DNA from 2 places in the Mesorhizobium sp. M0615 genome. Region 2 is predicted to be linked to the other one. Evidence: riboswitches for the same ligand, from Rfam matches in the RefSeq annotation. Region 2 holds a riboswitch; the other holds the start of a gene.
What was found. A riboswitch is a leader RNA that binds a small molecule or an ion and turns the genes downstream of it on or off. The one in region 2 is predicted to bind S-adenosylmethionine.
Positions count from the first base shown of each region.

Region 1: linked by a shared signal. The riboswitch ahead of metX (homoserine O-acetyltransferase MetX) and the one ahead of NKI46_RS13040 (O-succinylhomoserine sulfhydrylase) in region 2 are both predicted to bind S-adenosylmethionine.

Region 1 is NZ_JAMYQI010000008.1:82,153-91,270, forward strand. Features, by position in the region: gene NKI46_RS15580 (ABC transporter ATP-binding protein/permease) at 89-1,909, shown strand; gene NKI46_RS15585 (DUF1194 domain-containing protein) at 1,974-2,762, shown strand; gene NKI46_RS15590 (glycosyltransferase family 2 protein) at 2,814-3,749, opposite strand; gene NKI46_RS15595 (DUF1330 domain-containing protein) at 3,998-4,318, shown strand; gene metW (methionine biosynthesis protein MetW) at 4,326-4,940, opposite strand; gene metX (homoserine O-acetyltransferase MetX) at 4,937-6,106, opposite strand; SAM riboswitch at 6,167-6,244, opposite strand; gene hisC (histidinol-phosphate transaminase) at 6,371-7,480, shown strand; gene NKI46_RS15615 (prephenate/arogenate dehydrogenase family protein) at 7,485-8,420, shown strand; gene NKI46_RS15620 (sugar kinase) at 8,428-9,118, opposite strand, start outside.
Region 2 is NZ_JAMYQI010000006.1:324,533-333,650, reverse strand. Features, by position in the region: gene mmsA (multiple monosaccharide ABC transporter ATP-binding protein) at 1-432, shown strand, start outside; gene mmsB (multiple monosaccharide ABC transporter permease) at 429-1,715, shown strand; gene araD1 (AraD1 family protein) at 1,918-2,913, shown strand; gene NKI46_RS13050 (ABC transporter substrate-binding protein) at 3,089-3,859, opposite strand; gene NKI46_RS13045 (2'-deoxycytidine 5'-triphosphate deaminase) at 3,961-5,055, opposite strand; SAM riboswitch at 5,196-5,273, shown strand; gene NKI46_RS13040 (O-succinylhomoserine sulfhydrylase) at 5,331-6,521, shown strand; gene NKI46_RS13035 (ceramide glucosyltransferase) at 6,533-7,684, opposite strand; gene apaG (Co2+/Mg2+ efflux facilitator ApaG/CorD) at 7,906-8,298, shown strand; gene NKI46_RS13025 (Hsp33 family molecular chaperone) at 8,484-9,118, opposite strand, start outside.

The sequences.
Region 1 (9,118 bases), on a different contig from region 2:
AGATGCATTCGCGGTCCGTTTGAGCGGCGGATGCCTTCAAGTCTCTCCATCTGGTTCAGCAACGCTTCTGAACGCAAGGACCTCGTGCATGGCTGATCAACCGGACAAGTCCGCCACCGCTCAGCCGGTAACCGTCGAAGCCAGCAGCCTGCGCGATCAGGTGGCGACGATCAAACGGGCGCTGGTAGGCTCACCGGTGCGCAAGTGGCTGGTCTGGACGTCGGTCGGCATTATGGCGGTCATCGTCGCGACGTCGATCGGCCAGATTCTGCTCAACCGCTGGAACCAGCCTTTCTACGATGCGCTGGCGCGTCGCGACATGGCGGCCTTCCTGCATCAGCTGATGATCTTTGCCGTGATTGCCGGCACGCTGCTCCTGCTCAACATCGCTCAGACCTGGCTCAACCAGATGATCCGGCTGAAGCTGCGCGAGGCGCTGACGCTCGACCTGATCGACCAATGGATGCGGCCGGCGCGGGCCTTCCGGCTCGCCAATGCCGGCGCCATCGGCGTCAATCCCGACCAGCGCATGCAGCAGGATGCCGCGCATCTGTCCGATCTGTCGACGGACCTCGGCGTCGGCCTGCTGCAATCCTTCATCCTGCTGGTGTCGTTCGTCGGCGTGCTTTGGCAACTCTCGTCGGGCTTCGTCTTCCACATCAACGGCTGGTCGCTGGCGATACCGGGCTACATGGTCTGGGCCGCGTTCCTCTATGCCGGCATCGCCTCCTGGCTGAGCTGGCTGGTCGGGCGGCCGCTGATCCGCCTCAACAGCGACCGCTACACCCGCGAGGCCGAGCTGCGTTCCGGGATGGTGCGCGTCAACGAGAATGTCGACGCCATCGCGCTCTATCACGGCGAAGCCGATGCCAAGAGACGGCTCGAAATCGACCTTGGCACGGTGCTGGGCGCGATGCGAAACATCTACAAAGCGCAGATCAACCTTTCCTGGGTGACCGATACCTATGGCTGGATCACCGTGGTGGCGCCGATCCTTGTGGCATCGCCGGTCTATTTTTCAGGCGATATCAGCTTTGGCGGGTTGATGATGGCGGTCGGCGCCTTCAACCAGGTGCACTCGTCGCTGCGCTGGTTCATCAACAATATCGGCGGCATCGCCGACTGGCGCGCCACGCTGATGCGCGTTGCCGACTTCCGCATTGCGCTCGATGAAACCGATGTGTTGCACGACAAGGAAAAGCGCATCGAATTCGGCGATAACGCCAATGGCAGCCTGACCTTCGAGAAGCTCCAAGTGGCCTCGCCGGAGGGCTGCACCAAACTTTCAGACAGCCATGTCGAGATCCATCCCGGTGAGCGCGTCATGATCACCGGCGACCCGGGCGCCGGCAAGACATTGTTCTTCCGCGCCATTGCCGGCCTTTGGCCCTGGGGCAGCGGGCGGATCGGCTTGCCGGCCGGAGAAACGCCGATTTTCGTGCCGCGTGTTCCGTATTTTCCTGCCGGCACGTTACGCGAAGTGCTGCATCCGAATGGCTCGGCGCCGGCTGGCGATGCTGATTTTGGGGCGGTGCTGGCCGAGGTCGGCCTCGAGCGGCTGTCATCCTCGCTCGACCGTTCCGCACGCTGGGAGCGTGAACTCAACGATGACGAACAGCGGTCGCTGGCCTTCGCCAGGCTGGCCTTGCGGCAGCCGAAATGGGTGATCATCGACGAAGCGATGGACGCGTTCGATGGTCCTTCGCTACGAAGGGTGCTGTCCATGCTGGAGAAACGCCTGCCGGAAACCGCGATCCTCAACATCGGGCGCGGACTGCACAATGGTCATTTCTTTCCACGCGCATTGAACATCGTGAAGGATACGGGTGCTGCGCCACTGAAACCCGCCCGAGTCAGGACCGGCGCCATCGACCCGCCGCCGAAAGCGGCCGTGCGGCGAAAGAAGTAGAAGGGGCTTTATTTCGCCGCGATCGCGGCGAAGATTCACGGGTCGAAACATCCGTGGTGCGGCCATGCTCGATGCGCTCAGCCTGCTTGCCTGCCTTGCCTGCACCACGCCCGTGGCTGCCCCGGCCGTTGCCGTGGATGTCGAACTGGTGCTGGCCGTCGACATCTCACAGTCGATGGACGAGAGGGAGTTCGCGCTGCAGCGCGCTGGCTATGTCGAGGCGCTCAGGCATCCCGATTTCATCAAGGCCGTGCGCTCGGGAACCACCGGGCGCATCGCGCTTGCCTATTTCGAATGGGCGGGCGTCGTGCGCGAGGATGGCGTCATCGCCTGGCAGGTGATCGACAGCGCAGAGAGCGCCAACGCCTTCGCCGACAGAATAGAAGCGCGGCCGTTCCGCAGCTTTCGCGGCACCTCGATTTCCGGTGCGCTTGCCTTCGGCGCCGGGCTGTTCGAGGGCACGGGGTTCGATGCGCCACGCAGCGTCATCGACATTTCCGGCGACGGTCCCAACAACACCGGGCTGCCCGTCGCCACGACACGCGATGCGGCGGTGGCCAAGGGCATCGTCATCAACGGCCTGCCGATCCTGATCAGCCCGTCGCCGACCTTCAGCCATCTCGACCAGTATTATGACGACTGCGTCACCGGTGGGCCCGGCTCCTTCGTGTTGCCGATCTATGCGGCCTCGGAATTCGCCACCGCCATACGCCGCAAGCTGATCCTGGAGGTGAGCGGCATCGCCGATGCGACCGTGGTCCCGATCGATGCCGCCGCACCCATGGACTGCCTGCAGGGCGAACGCGACCGGCGGCTATATTCCGACCCATATCTGCCGGAACTCGACAAATGAGGTTTGAGGCAGTTCGGAGGGGAAAGCCGCTGCGCGGCTTGTCGGCAAACTTCAGGCCGGCCGTGCACCGTATTTGTCGCGAAATTCGGCATAGAGATCGCGGCGCCAGCGCCGGCCGCCGACATAGCCACGCAACAGCTGCGGCAGCGAATAGCCAAGCGCCTTCGACGACCGGTTGGCCATATAGCCGGAGAACGCCTGCGAAACCCTGCCCTTGAGTGCATCGGCGATGAGCTGCCGGGCGATCATGTAAGGCGGAATGTAGGGGTAGCGGTCGGCGATATAGGGGTGCTTGTCGATCAAGCTCGCATAGGCTTCGACATAGCCGTCCCGGCGACCGGAGATCGAATTCTCCGAGTTGTACTTTTTCCAGTCGATCACTTCGGACAGCTGCGCGCCGCTGCGACGGGCAAAGCGCAGCAACAATTCGCGATCCTGCATGCGCGTGACGTCACTGTCGTAGCCGCCGATGGCCAGCAGCGACTCGCGCCGGGCGGTGATTGCCGACCCGGCAATGAAGATGGTCTGCGCGACAAGGGCCCGCTCCAGCGAGTCGCGGCTCAGCAGCGCTTCGCGGTTGACGCAGTTGGTGCGGCGATTGCCCTTCAGCGACACGAAGGAACTGATCAGCACTTCGAGCGAGGGATTGTTGTCGAACTGCTCCAGCGTCCGCGCCAGGCGATCCGGCAAATAGACGTCGTCGGAATCGAGGAATGTCACCACCGGCGCCTGCGCCCGCTCGATGCCGGCATTGCGGGCGGCATTGGCGCCGCGCCATTTCGAGCCAACATAGATCAGCCGTGGATCGCGGATTTCGGCAAGTGCGGCTGCCGTACCGTCGGTCGAGCCGTCATCGACGACAATGTGTTCGAACCGGGGAAAATTCTGCGCCAGCACGCTCTCCACGGCGCGCACCACCTTGCTGCGGCGATTGTGCGTCGGTGTGATCACCGAGATCAGCGGAGCGAGGTCGGTTGCCTTGGACATGTTGCTTCGATTGTGCCCCGAAATGCCTGGAGGCCGGAGGTTTTGATGGTCGCCGTCCAAGCCTTACCCCGGGATGGCATTCGATTCGACGCTACAAAAAACCAGCGGCAATGTCATCACAAACTGTTGAGCCAGGACGCCGGTAAGCCGGCCGATTACCCCAGACGTAATCGACCGATGGCCATCATGTCTGCAGATTGCGCCAACGAAGCCGGTCGTCGGGCTTCGATCTCACAGGGAGTTCAGCCATGGCCGCCTACGCCGTCGCCCATATGCGTCAAGTCACAATGGGCCCGCAGATTGTCGAGTATCTGCAGAGGATCGACGCCACATTGGAGCCGTTCGGCGGCCGCTTCCTTGTCCACGGCGGCGACATGGACGTGGTCGAAAACGAATGGCCCGGGCATCTGATCGTCATCGAGTTTCCGGACAGGGCGCATGCGTGGGGCTGGTACGATTCATCAGCCTATCGGGAGATTCTGGTCTTGCGCACCGACAACTCCCACGCCGATGTGATCATCGCCGATGGCGTTCAGCACCCGCACAAGGCGACGGACGTGCTGGAATAGGGGCAAACTACCGCTTCAGCAAGAACACCGCTTGCTGGCCGAAGAAATTCCAGAACCACCATGGCATCGACAGGCCGATCTTCTGGCCGTTGCCGTCGAGCGCGGTGGCTTTCTCGACCGAAGCGCCGAGTTCCTCGACCAGATTGACGAAGTCGCGGATGGTGCAGAAATGGATGTTGGGCGTGTCGTACCAGGAATAGGGCAGGTCCGCGGTCACCGGCATCCGGCCCTTGACGAACAGCGACAGCCGCACCCGCCAGTGGCCGAAATTGGGGAAGGAGACGATGGCGCGGTTGCCGATTCGTAGCAGCTCGTCGAGCACCAGCTTCGGGTTGCGGGTCGCCTGCAGCGTCTGAGACAGGACGACGAAGTCAAAACCCTTGTCTGGATAGAATTCGAGGTCGGTATCGGCATCGCCCTGGATGACCGAGAGACCGCGCGCCACGCATTCATTGACGCCGCGCTGTGACAGCTCCAGCCCGCGGCCGTCGACCTGCTTGGTCTCCTGCAGGAGTTCGAGCAGCAGGCCGTCGCCGGAGCCGACATCGAGCACCCGCGACTGCGGCGGTATCAGGTTGGCCACGACTTCGAGGTCGACGCGCTGGCTGCCATTGACGCTCATGAGGCGAGCCCCCTTGCGCGGGCCGCCGAGCCGATGAAGCCCTTGATGGCGGCAAACAGTTCGGGTTCATCGAGCAGGAAGGCATCATGGCCGCGGTCGGTGTCGATCTCGACGAAGGAGACGGAGGCGCCGGCGGCGTTGAGCGCATGCACGATCGAGCGGCTCTCCTCGGTCGGGAACAGCCAGTCCGAGGTGAAGGACACCAGGCAGAAGCGGGTCTTGGTCCCGGCAAAGGCATCTGCCAACCGGCCGCCATGGTCGGCGGCGAGGTCGAAATAATCCATCGAACGGGTCATGTAGAGGTAGGAGTTGGCGTCGAAGCGGTCGACGAATGTCATGCCCTGGTGGCGCAGATAGCTTTCGATCTGGAAATCTGCGTCGAAACCGAAGGTCAGCGCTTCGCGGTCCTGCAGATTGCGGCCGAATTTCCGATGCAGGGCGGCTTCCGACAGATAGGTGATGTGGGCGGCCATGCGCGCCACGGCGAGCCCCTTTTCCGGGCGCTTGCCGTGCTCGAAATATTTGCCGCCATGCCAGTCCGGATCGGCCATGACGGCCTGCCGGCCGACCTCGTGGAAGGCGATGTTCTGCGAGGAATGGCGTGCGCCTGTGGCGATCGGCAGGGCCGAGAAGACGCGCTCGGAATAGCACGATGCCCATTCCAGCACCTGCATGCCGCCCATCGAGCCGCCGAGCACGCAAAACAGCTTTTCGATGCCGAAATGGTCGACCAGCATCAGTTGCGCCCGCACCATGTCGCGGATGGTGATGATTGGCAGGTCGAGGCCGTAGGGCTTGCCGGTGGCGGGATTGGTCGAGGCCGGACCCGTGGAGCCGAGGCAGCCGCCGATGACGTTGGAGCAAATGACGAAGAAGCGGTTGGTGTCGATGATCTTGCCGGGACCGATCAGCACTTCCCACCAGCCGGGCTTGCCGGTCACCGGATTGGTGCTGGCGACATGCTGGTCGCCGGTCAGCGCGTGGCAGACCAGGATGGCGTTGGTGCGGGCATCGTTGAGGGCGCCATATGTCTGGTAGGCGATCTGGAACGGCGACAAAAGCGTGCCGGCGTCGAGCTTCAGCGGCTTGTCAGGGCCAAAACGCAACACAGGGCTCGACGGGTTGTCGGCCTCGTTGTTGGTTTTTGTAGCGCGGAGCGCGGCCATGTGACTCTCCTTGCCCGCCGTCAGGCAATAAAAAACCGGCAGTGCGATCGCAAAGCCGGTTACGTCACGCAAACGGCCCTTTAGCGAGTTGTTTAACGTGGCTGCAAGCCGACCGGCCAAATCACCACGGAACTGTTGCGTTCTTCTAGAACTCGTGCGGCCCGGCGTCAACGGCCAGCTATTGCCCGCCTCTCGACATTCGCGGCTACGGCTTGTATTTCCGCTGCGGCCTCCGGACGGAGGCATTCTCGATGGATTTGCGACATGGACAAGACAGCGGACAAGGCACGGCCGACGCCCCGCGCGGGCATTATGGACATCGACGCCTATGTGCCGGGCAAGAGCACGGCACCGGCCGGCGTCGCCAAGGTCCATAAATTGTCGTCGAACGAGAACCCGCTCGGCCCGTCGCCGAAGGCGATCGAGGCCGCGCGCGAAGTGGCTGGCAAGCTCGATGTCTATCCCGACGGCACCGCCCGCCGGCTGCGCGAGGCGATCGCCGAGGTGCATGGCCTCAACCCGGCAAACATCATCTGCTCCAACGGTTCCGACGAGATTTTGGGCCTGCTGGCGCAGACCTATCTGGCGCCAGGCGATGAGGCGATTTTTACCGAACATGCCTTCATGGTCTACAAGATCTACATTCAGTCGGCGGGGGCCAAGCCGGTTGCTGTGAAGGAAACCGAGGAGCGCGCCGACGTCGACGCGATCCTGGCCGCGGTGACGCCGCGGACCAAAATCATCTTCCTCGCCAATCCCAACAATCCGACCGGCACCTATCTGCCGTTCCAGGAGGTCCGCCGCCTGCATTCCACGCTCCCGGGCAACGTGCTTCTGGTGCTCGACGCGGCCTATGCCGAATATGTCAGGCGCAATGACTACGAGGCCGGCATCGAGCTGGCGGGCAGCGCACAGAATGTGGTCATGACCCGCACCTTCTCCAAGCTCGGCCTTGGCGGCGCGCGCATCGGCTGGATGTATGGCCCACTCCACATCGTCGATGCCATCAACCGTATCCGCGGCCCTTTCAACGTTAACGCAACAGCGATCGAGGCCGGCATTGCCGCCATCCGCGACCGCGCCCATGTCGAGCGCAGTTCGTTGCACAACGAGACCTGGCTTACCTGGCTGAATGAAGAGCTGACGAAGCTTGGGCTCAGGGTGACGCCCAGCGTCGGCAATTTCGTCCTCATCCACTTTCCCGACGACAAGAAGCATTCGGCTGAGGCGGCGGACGACTACCTCACCCAGCGCGGCTATATATTGCGGCGCGTTACCGGCTATGGCTTTCCCAATGCGCTGCGCATGAGCGTCGGCACCGAAGAAGCCAATCGCGGCGTTATCGACGCCCTCACGACGTTCCTGAAAAGCTGAAACAATGACATCACCGATGTTTGAAAAGATCGCGCTGGTCGGCATCGGCCTGATCGGCTCGTCGCTGGCCCGCGTTATCCGCCGCGAGGGCCTGGCCCGCCATGTCGCCATCGCGACGCGCAGCCCGGCCACGCTGGCGCGGGCGAAGGAGCTCGGTCTTGGCGAGAGCTACACCACCGGCGCCAGGGAAGCGGTCCGCGACGCCGACCTGATCATCGTCTCGGTGCCTGTGGGATCGTCGGGCGAGGTGGCGCAAGAGATCGCGCCGGGGCTGAAAAAGGGCGCCATCCTCACCGATGTCGGTTCGACCAAGGCCTCCGTCATTGCGCAAATGCAGCCCTATGTACCGGACGGCGTGCACTTTATTCCGGGGCACCCGCTGGCAGGTACGGAGAAATCGGGCCCGGATGCGGGTTTCGCCGACCTGTTCGAAAACCGCTGGTGCATCTTCACGCCGCTGCCGGGAACCGATCCGGCCGCGCTGGAAAAGCTGTCGGAATTCTGGCGGCGCTGCGGCTCCAACATCGACTCGATGGACCCGCAGCATCATGACATGACGCTGGCCATCGTTTCGCATCTTCCGCACATCATTGCCTACAACATCGTCGGCACGGCCGACGATCTGGAATCGGTGACCAAGTCGGAAGTGATCAAATATTCGGCTTCCGGTTTCCGCGACTTCACCCGTCTGGCCGCCTCCGACCCGACCATGTGGCGCGACGTGTGCCTGCACAACAAGGATGCCATCCTGGAAATGCTGGCGCGCTTTTCGGAGGACCTCGCCTCGCTGCAGCGGGCGATCCGCTGGGGCGACGGCGACAAGCTGTTCGACCTGTTCACCCGCACCCGGGCCGTTCGCCGTTCGATCATCGAGGCCGGCCAGGATATCGACGTGCCGGATTTCGGCCGGCAGGCGGTCGAGCACCCGGTGAAAAGTTAAATCTGTTTCAGACGGGCCAGGTCGCCGCGACCATGGCCATTGTCTCGGCCCGGTCCGGCGCGCCCAGCCGGCCGCCGAAGCGCTGGCATTTGAGCGCGGCCGCCGCGCTGGCAAAGCGCAACGCGTGCTCGACCGACATGGCCTCAGCAAGTCCAACGGCAAAGGCGCCGTGGAAAACGTCGCCGGCGGCCAGCGTGTCGACCGCCTTGACCTTCGGCGCCGCGATGTGGCGCACGCATCCGGCGGACCGGTCATGCCACCAGCTTCCCGAGGCGCCGCCGGTCACCGCCACGAAGGCGTCTGTGCGGCTGGCGAGGTCGGCGCAGGCGGTTTCGGGATCCAGCGCGTGGCCGCAGACAATGCGTGCAGCCGTCTCCGAAGCGACGATGTGCGACGCCAGCGGCAACAGATGCTCCAGCACCTCCAGCGGCGCCGTGTCGGCGTCGAGGATTGCCGGGCAACCGGCGTCGCGCGCGGCGGTCAAGGCAAGAGCGGCGGCGCCCGGCCAGCGCACATCGACCAGCACGGCATCGAAGCCGGAAAGATCGGCGACAGGCACCGCCTCGGGGTCGGCCTGCGCCTTTGGGTCGTAGAAGGGCACGATGATGCGCTCGCCATGAGCGTCGACCAGGATCGCGGCCAGCGCCGAGCGGGCGCCTTCGACGCGGCGGACAAAGCCGCAATCGACGCCCTCGGCC
Region 2 (9,118 bases):
CTCGACGGCGTGTCGCGCCACAGCGTGATCGACGACATGCGCGAACTTGCGGTCGCCAACGACTATCGCAAGAAGACCAATATCCGAGCGTCCAGCGTCTATCAGATGACCGGCAATCTTTCCGGCGGCAACCAGCAGAAGGTGGTGCTGTCGAAATGGTTGTTTGCCGACCCTGACGTGCTGATCCTCGACGAGCCGACACGCGGCATCGATGTCGGCGCCAAGTATGAAATCTACACGATCATCGCGCGCCTTGCCTCGGAGGGTAAGGCGATCGTGGTCATCTCGTCGGAAATGCCGGAATTGCTGGGGATTACCGACCGCATCTACGTCATGAACGAAGGGCGCATGGTGGGCGAAATGCCGGCGGCGGAAGCAAGCCAGGAAAAGATAATGCGCGCCATCGTCCGGGGAGAAGGAAAAGCAGCATGAGCACCGAAAGCGCCCCCGCCCCGCAGGGCAACGTCGCCGACGAACAGCGCCCGCGCATCGCCGTCTCGGCGCTGGCGACGAATTTACGCGAATACGGACTGATCATAGCCCTGATCGTCATCATGCTGTTCTTCCAGTTCACCACGTCGGGGACGTTGTTCAAGCCGGTCAACCTCAGCAATCTGGTGCAGCAGAACTCCTTCATCATCGTGATGGCGCTGGGCATGCTGCTGGTGATCGTATCGGGCTATATCGACCTCAGCGTCGGATCGGTCGCCGGTTTCATTGGCGCGCTGGCGGCAAACATGATGGTCATCTGGCAACTCGGACCGCTGAGCAATCCCCTGGTGGTTTCGATCGTCTGCCTGGTCGCGGGTGGCCTGATCGGCGCCGCGCAAGGGTATTGGATCGCCTATCACCGGATACCGAGCTTCATTGTCACGCTGGCCGGAATGCTGATCTTCCGCGGCATTTGCCAGGCGTTGCTTGGCGGCGGCTCGTCGGTGGGTCCGCTTCCCGACGACTTCAAGATGCTCAGTTCCGGCTTCATCCCGGATGTGATCGGCCCACTGACGCTCGTCCCGCCGGTCGTGAACGCAGCCGGCAAGACCATCATGGGCAGCGGCGTGACCCTGCACATGACGACGGTCGTGCTGGGGCTGATCGCCGTGCTCGCCTATGCCTATTTCGGGGTCCGCACCCGGCGCAAACGAGAACGCCATGGTTATGAGGCCGAGCCCTTCACCCTTTTCGTGGTCAAGACGCTGGTCGCCAGCGCGCTGGCGCTGTTCCTGGTCTATGAGTTTGCCAGCTACCGCGGCCTGCCGGTGGTGCTGCTGGTCATGGGCGTGCTGATCACGCTGTTCGTCTTCGTCACCAAGCGCATGACCATCGGGAGGCGCATCTACGCCATGGGCGGCAATCCCAAGGCGGCGCAGCTGTCGGGCATCAACACCGAGCGGCTGACGCTGATGGTGTTCATCAATATGGGCGTGCTGTCGGCGCTTGGCGGCCTGATCATCGCGGCTCGTCTCGGCCAGGCGGTGCCGGCGGCGGGTCTCGGCTCGGAGCTCGATGTCATCGCCGCAGTGTTCATCGGCGGCGCCTCGGCGATGGGCGGCGTCGGCCAGGTTATCGGGGCGGTCGTCGGCGGCTTCATCATGGGCGTGATGAACAACGGCATGTCGATCATGGGCGTCAATGTCGACTGGCAGCAGGTGGTCAAAGGCCTGGTGCTGCTCGGCGCCGTGATCTTCGACGTCTACAACAAGAACAAGGCCTGACAAGCTTCAGGCGAGGCAAGCAGGAGGCATACGATCGCGGCGCAGCCGGCAAATTGTCGGCATAAGAAGTCCCCCGAGGGATCAAGCTCGCGAGCGCAATCCGGACGAAGAGTTCAACCCGTGGCGCCGCTAGGTCCGAGCCGCGCAGGTCAAGGTTTGCCAAGAGGCATCCAAGGCCAAGCACATGAGAGAGGATTTCATCATGCTAATCTCCCAGATCCTCGACGACGCCGAGACCATCCGCGTCGTCGCCCGCAATGGCGGCGGCAAGACCAGGATCATCAACGGCGCCCGCAGCGTCTATTCGCTGGCCCTGGAAGCCGCGCGCACCGGAACGGGCCTCGCCGCGCTGATCGAACGCAAGGGGTTCGGTGAAGCGATAGACCTCGACGCCATCTACAAGAAGGGCCGGCTGGAGTCGCCGATCAATCATCCCGATCCTGCGCATCTGCATCTGACCGGCACCGGCCTGACCCATCTCGGCTCGGCGGCGACACGCGATTCCATGCACAAGAAGCTCAGCGATGGCGGCGAGGAGCAGCTTACCGATTCCATGAAGATGTTCCGCATGGGGCTCGAAGGCGGCAAGCCGGCCAAGGGCCAGACCGGCGTGCAGCCGGAATGGTTCTACAAGGGCAACGGCACCATGGCGGTGGCGCCGGGCGCCGCACTGATGTCGCCGGCCTTTGCGCAGGACGCCGGCGAGGAGCCGGAAATCGCCGGCATCTATGTCATCGGCGACGACGGCGCGCCGTTCCGCGTCGGCTTCACGCTGTCGAACGAGTTTTCCGATCATGTTACCGAGCGGGTGAACTATCTGTTCCTGGCACATTCCAAACTGCGCAACGCCTCGTTCGGGCCGGAAATCCTGATCGGCGACCTGCCGGCCGACGTCAGGGGCTCATCGCGAATCTATCGCGACAGCAATTTGCTGTGGGAAAAGCCGTTCCTGTCGGGCGAAGCGAACATGTCGCACACAATCGCCAATCTCGAACATCATCACTTCAAATATTCGGCCTTCCGCCAGCCGGGCGACGTGCATGTGCACATGTTCGGCACGGCGACGCTGTCCTTTGCCGACGGCATCAAGACTCAGGCCGGCGACGTTTTCGAGATCGAGGCCGCGGATTTCGGCCTGCCGCTGCGCAACCCGCTGGAGATTGAGCAGCCGGTTAAGGTGGCGGTGAAGGCGCTTTGAGAGCGTAATCTCCCTCCTTGAGGGGGAGATGTCGCCGAAGGCGACAGAGGGGGTCGTTGCGCGTGGAGCGCTAAAGTCTTCCGCGGCTGAGAGGCGCTGGCATTCTACGCGCAGCGACCCCCTCTGGCCTGCCGGCCATCTCCCCCTCAAGGGGGGAGATTTGGCAGTTCCAACCTCAATAAATATCGAAATCGAAATACTTGGCCTGGATCTTCTTGTAAGTGCCGTCGGCGACAATGGCGTCTATCGCCGCGTTGAGCTTGTCGCGAAGTGCCGTGTCCTCCAGGCGGACAGCGATGCCGGCTTGCGTCTCGGTGCCCTTGACGTCACCGACAAGCTTGCAGCAGCCGTCGCTCGCCTTCTTCAGCCAGTCCATCAGCACGAATTTGTCGGAGATGACGGCGTCGAGACGGCCGTTCTGCAAGTCGGTGATCGCCTCTTCCTGGGTGGGGTAGAGTTTCGCCTCGGCGCCGGCCTTGCCATAGGCGTCCTGCGCATAGTCGGCCTGGGTGGTCGAGGCCTGCGCGCCCACCGTCTTGCCGGCAAGGGCTGCCGGTTCGGTGGAAGTGAGGTCGCTGTCCTTGGGCGCCACCAGCGCCAGCGGCGTCGTGTAGTATTTGTTGGTGAAGGCGACCTGTTTCTTGCGCTCCTCGGTGATGCTCATCGAGGCGATGATGGCGTCGAACTTTTTCGCCTGCAGCGCCGGGATGATGCCGTCCCAGTCCTGGGTGACGATCTCGCACTCGACCTTCATCTGCGCACATAGCGCATTGGCAATGTCGATGTCGAAGCCCTCGATCTTGCCGTCCGCGGTGATGGTGTTGAAGGGCGGATAGGCGCCCTCGGTGCCGATCTTCAATTTCTCCTGCGCCTCAGCCAGCGAGCCGGCCGATATCACCAGCATGGCAGCGCCCGCTGCCGATATGATCCATCTTGAAATCTGCATTTTGGTTCCCCTTGCGCGCCGTTCTCTTGCCGGCCACCGAAAGGCAGCCAAGCATGGTGAGGCAGCGCAGGCAAGTATTTTGCCTGACGGTGATCGAAGGCTCAGCCGGCGGGGCGGAAATGCTTGGAGAGCTTGAGGCCTTGCGCCTGGTAATTCGAGCCGAGATCGGTGCCGTAAAGCGCCTGCGGCCGCTTCAGCATGTGTTCGTAGACCAGCCGGCCGACGATCTGGCCGTGGTCGAGGATGAACGGCACTTCGTGGCTGCGCACTTCGAGCACCGCCCGGCTGCCGGTGCCGCCTGAGGCCGAATGGCCGAAGCCCGGATCGAAGAAGCCGGCATAGTGAACACGGAATTCGCCAACCAGCGGATCGAAGGGCGTCATCTCGGCGGCGTAGAGCGGCGGCACGTGCACGGCTTCGCGGCTGACCAGGATGTAGAACTCGTCCGGGTCGAGCACCAGTTCGCCGGCGCCGCTCTTGTAGAGCGGCTCCCAGAAATCGACGGCATCCTGGGCGGCGCGCTTGTCGACATCGACCAAGCCGGTGTGATGCTTGCCGCGATAGCCGACCAGGCCGTTCTGGTCGCCGTCAAGATCGATCGACAGCGCAATGCCGCCGCCGGAAATGTTGGGCGGCTCGGTCGCCACCAGCATCTCGGCGCGGTGCAATTCGTTCAGTTCTGCCTCCGACAACAGCGCGTTGCCAGTGCGAAAGCGGATCTGCGACAGCCTCGATCCGGCGCGTACGACGATCGGGAAGGTGCGTGGACTGACTTCGAGATAAAGCGGCCCGTGATAGCCGGGGGCGATCTTGTCGAACTCATGGCCGCGATCGGTCATCACCCGGGTGAAGATGTCGAGCCGGCCGGTCGAGCTTTTCGGGTTGGCCGAGGCCGACACGTTTGCGGGCAGCGCCAGGCTTTCGAGCAGCGGCACGATGTAGACGCAGCCGGTTTCCAGCACCGCGCCCTCGGCGAGACTGAATTCGTGCAATTTCAGCCGGTGAAGCTTGTCGGCCACCAGATGATCGGGACCCGGCAGGAAGGAGGCGCGCACGCGAAAAGCCTTGTCGCCGAGCCTGAGATCGAGGCTCGCCGGCTGCACCTGGTCGACATCGAGCGCGCGCGGCGACTTCAGCGCGCCGGACTGAAACAGCGCGGAAATGTCCTGATCGGGAAGAATGCCTGTCTGCCGCAAAAGGCTGGCTCCGCTCCAAGGTCGGTCTCTTTGTGGCAGGTTCTTGCCGCAAAACCGCTGGATATTATTGCGGAACCTGCCTGGTACAAACCTCTTAATGAAGCCGGCAATTGACGCAAGCGCAGGTGAGGTCTAAAGGGTCGTTATCCCGTGGTGATTTGGCCGGTCGGCTTGCAGCCACGTTAAACAAGTCGCTAAAGGACCGTCGGGCCGCCAGGCCATATGGACCGGTTGCGACTTTCGCGGCCGGTTTTTTTGTGTCTGGAACAAAAGCGATGAGCACCAAGAAGCGTAACTGGAAGCCTCAGACCGCACTCGTGCACGGGGGAACACTGCGTTCCCAGTTCGGCGAGACGTCGGAAGCGATGTATCTCACTCAAGGCTATGTCTATGAAACGGCGCAGGCCGCGGAAGCCCGTTTCAAAGGCGAGGAGCCGGGCTTCATCTATTCGCGCTACGCCAACCCTACGGTCGACATGTTCGAAAAGCGCATGTGCGCGCTGGAGGGTGCCGAAGATGCCCGCGCCACGGCGTCGGGCATGGCGGCGGTGACGGCAGCGCTGCTGTGCAGCGCCAAGGCCGGCGACCATATCGTTGCGGCGCGCGCGCTGTTCGGCTCCTGCCGCTGGGTGGTCGAGACGCTGGCGCCGAAATACGGCATCGAGGCAACGCTGGTCGACGGCACCGACATCGTCAACTGGGAAAAGGCGGTGCGGCCGAACACGAAACTGTTCTTCCTGGAAAGCCCGACCAATCCGACGCTGGAAGTGGTCGACATCGCAGCGGTGGCGGCGCTCGCCACCTCGATCGGCGCCAGGCTGATCGTCGACAATGTCTTTGCCACGCCCTTGCAGCAGAAGCCCTTGCAGCTCGGCGCCCATATCGTCGTCTACTCCGCGACCAAGCACATTGACGGCCAGGGACGCTGTCTCGGCGGCATCATCCTGTCGGACAAGAAATGGATCGACGAGAATTTGCACGACTATTTCCGCCACACCGGCCCGAGCCTGTCGCCGTTCAACGCCTGGACGCTGCTCAAGGGCCTGGAGACGCTGCCGGTTCGGGTGCGCCAGCAGACTGAAAGCGCGGCCAAGATCGCGGATTTCCTGGCAGGACGGCCGGAAATCGCCCGCGTCATCTATCCCGGCCGCGCCGACCACCCGCAGGCCGACATCGTCAAGAAGCAGATGACGGGCGGATCGACGCTGATCTGCCTCGACGTGAAGGGCGGCAAGCAGGCGGCCTTCGCCTTGCAGAACGCGCTCGACATCGTGCTGATCTCCAACAATCTCGGCGACGCCAAGAGCCTGATCACCCATCCGGCGACCACCACGCACAAGAACCTCAGCGATGAAGCGCGCGCCGAGCTCGGCATCGGGCCGGGAACGCTCAGGCTGTCGGTCGGCCTTGAGGACACGGACGATCTGCTGGAGGACGTTGCGCAGGCGCTGAAGGCAGCCGGATAGGCCGCGAGGCGTCACGCTCCCGACGAAACCTCTTCCAGTTCGGCCGTCTTGGTGCCGATGGTCATGATGTTGCCGCGCCAGTCGACGGCGCCGCTCAGCCAGCCGCGCGCCCAGATGGCGGGAAGCATCATGTCGCGCACCATCATCGCCGGGACCATGCGCAGCGACAGGTGCCAGCCCTTGGCCGCGGCCAGCGCGCATTCGGGAATGTAGGCCGCCGTCAGCACGGCCAACACCGTGGCCGGCAGGCTGATGCCGGCACTTGCGGCCGCCACCAGCGCCAACGCCAACGGCACGGCGACGCCGGTCAGGATCTCGGGTGCGAAAAACAGCGGGAAGGTGACGCGGCGCAACCGCGCCCAGCGCGCCTGGCGCGACCAGATGTCGGCAAGTCGGCGCTGCCCCAGTGGTTGCTCGAAAGGCGAGGCAACGAGATTGACGTGCAGGCCCAGTCCGTTGACCAGCTTGGTTGCAGCAGCATCCTCGGCGATCTCGGCGGCCAGCGCGCGGATACCGCCATTGGTATCGAGCATCGGCTTGTTCCACAGCATGCTCTTGCCCTGGGCAAAGCCGAGGCCAAGCGCCTCGCCGGCATATTGCCAGCGCGCCTGCAGCGTGTTGAGGAACGCGCATTCGACCTCGGCCCAGAAGCCATCCGGCCGCGAGCCGATCGGCGTCGAGCAGATAAGCCCGGTATTGGTCCGCCAGGCCGCCATCAGGTGCTGGACGTAATCCCTTGGCATCAGCACGTTGGAATCCGCCAGAATAACCCAATGATAGCGCGCCGCTTCCCAGCCCTTGACGCAGTTGTTGAGCTTCGGGTTGCTGCTGACGCGGTCGTCGCCGATCAGCAGCCGGGCCGGCACGTTGGGAAACAGGACGATCGCCCTGTTTATCAGTTTGACGACGGGATCGTCGGCGTGAGCGACGCAGAAGATCAGTTCGTAGCGCGGCCAGTCGAGCGAGAAGGCTCGCTGCAGCGTCTCTTGTGTGAACGGCTCCACGCCGCGCGACGGCACGACGATCGAGACCGGTGGCTGCTCGCCGGACGGCGGAGGGATAAGGCGACGCGCTTGCAGTTTCGACGAAGCAAGCAGGATGCTGGCGAGATTGGAAAGAAGCAAAGCGGAGGAAGCGAAGGCGGCTGTGAGAGCTGGTTCCATCGAGATCTGGTCACTCCGGAAAGGCCGCTCGCGGCTGCTTTGTCAGTCGACAGATGGGCCTTGAGTCGCCGGCAAGGTTTGCGCACACCAACATTGTCATGTGTCACTTAAATGACATTGTTTGTCGGCACTGCGCTTTGAGGCTGGCAGGACATGCCGCTCTGCGCGTATCAAACCGCATGGCGCGACAAATGTTCCCTGCTGCGCAACCGGAGCAGCCCATGTACCGCGCCGTCACGCGCAACATCGAAGTGCAGGTCAGACCGTTCTACCTGGAGGACCGCTCGGACCCGGCGGAGAACCGTTATGTCTGGGGCTACCAGGTGACGATCGACAACCAGTCGGACGATTTCGTGCAGCTTATGGCGCGTTACTGGCACATCACCGACGGCAGCGGCCGGGTCGAGGAAGTGCGCGGCGCCGGCGTGGTCGGCGACCAGCCTGAGCTCAATCCCGGCGACAGCTATCAATACACGTCAGGCTGCCCGCTCTCGACGCCCTCCGGCTTCATGGTCGGCCACTACACCATGCGCAACAAAAAGGGCGAGACGTTCGACGTCGCTATTCCCGCGTTTTCGCTGGATCTGCCGGGGACCCGACGGACGGTAAATTAGGGGTTTTCTCCCCGTCACTATACGGGGAGAAATGCCCGGCAGGGCAATGAGGGGCAGCGCCAGAGTCATGAGGTTATCTTCCACGCACATGACCTAGGCTATGCGCGGCCATTCACCAAAGTTCGCGCTGCCCTCATCCGCCCTTCGGGCACCTTCTCCCCGTGAACGGGGAGAAGGAAGAGATGCTACTGAGTTGCAAACTCCGCCGGGTCGAAGTCGTACTGCTTCGAGCAGAACTCGCAGGCGACGTGGATGCCGCCATCTTCGGTGCTGTCCTTGATCTCCTGCGCGGAAAACCCCTCGAGGATGCCGCGTATCTTGTCCCTTGAGCAGGAACATTGGTCGGCGACCGGCACGCCGCCGAAGACGCGCACGCCATGTTCGTGGAACAGCCTGTAGAGCAGCCGCTCGGCGCCGATGGTCGGGTCGATCAGCTCGGTCGGCTCGATGGTGCCGAGCAGCGCCACCAGCTCGCGCCACGAATTGTCGGCCGGCTCCTGCGTCACGTCACGCGGATCGCCGTCGCCGCCCGAAATGTCGGGCACGCGCATGCGCTCGGGTGACTGCGGCAGGAACTGCGCCAGGATGCCGCCGGCGCGCCACTGCTCACGAGCGCCGCCGGGACCTGGCGTCAGAAGCTTGGCCACCGACAGCCTGAGGTCGGTCGGGATCTGCTCCGACTGGCGGAAATAGGTGCGCGCGGCGTCCTCCAGCGTCTCGCCGTCGAGCTGGACGATGCCCTGATAGCGCTGCGTGTGCGCGCCCTGGTCGATGGTCAGCGCCAAAACGCCGCTGCCCAGCAGCGTCTGCTGCGAGGTCT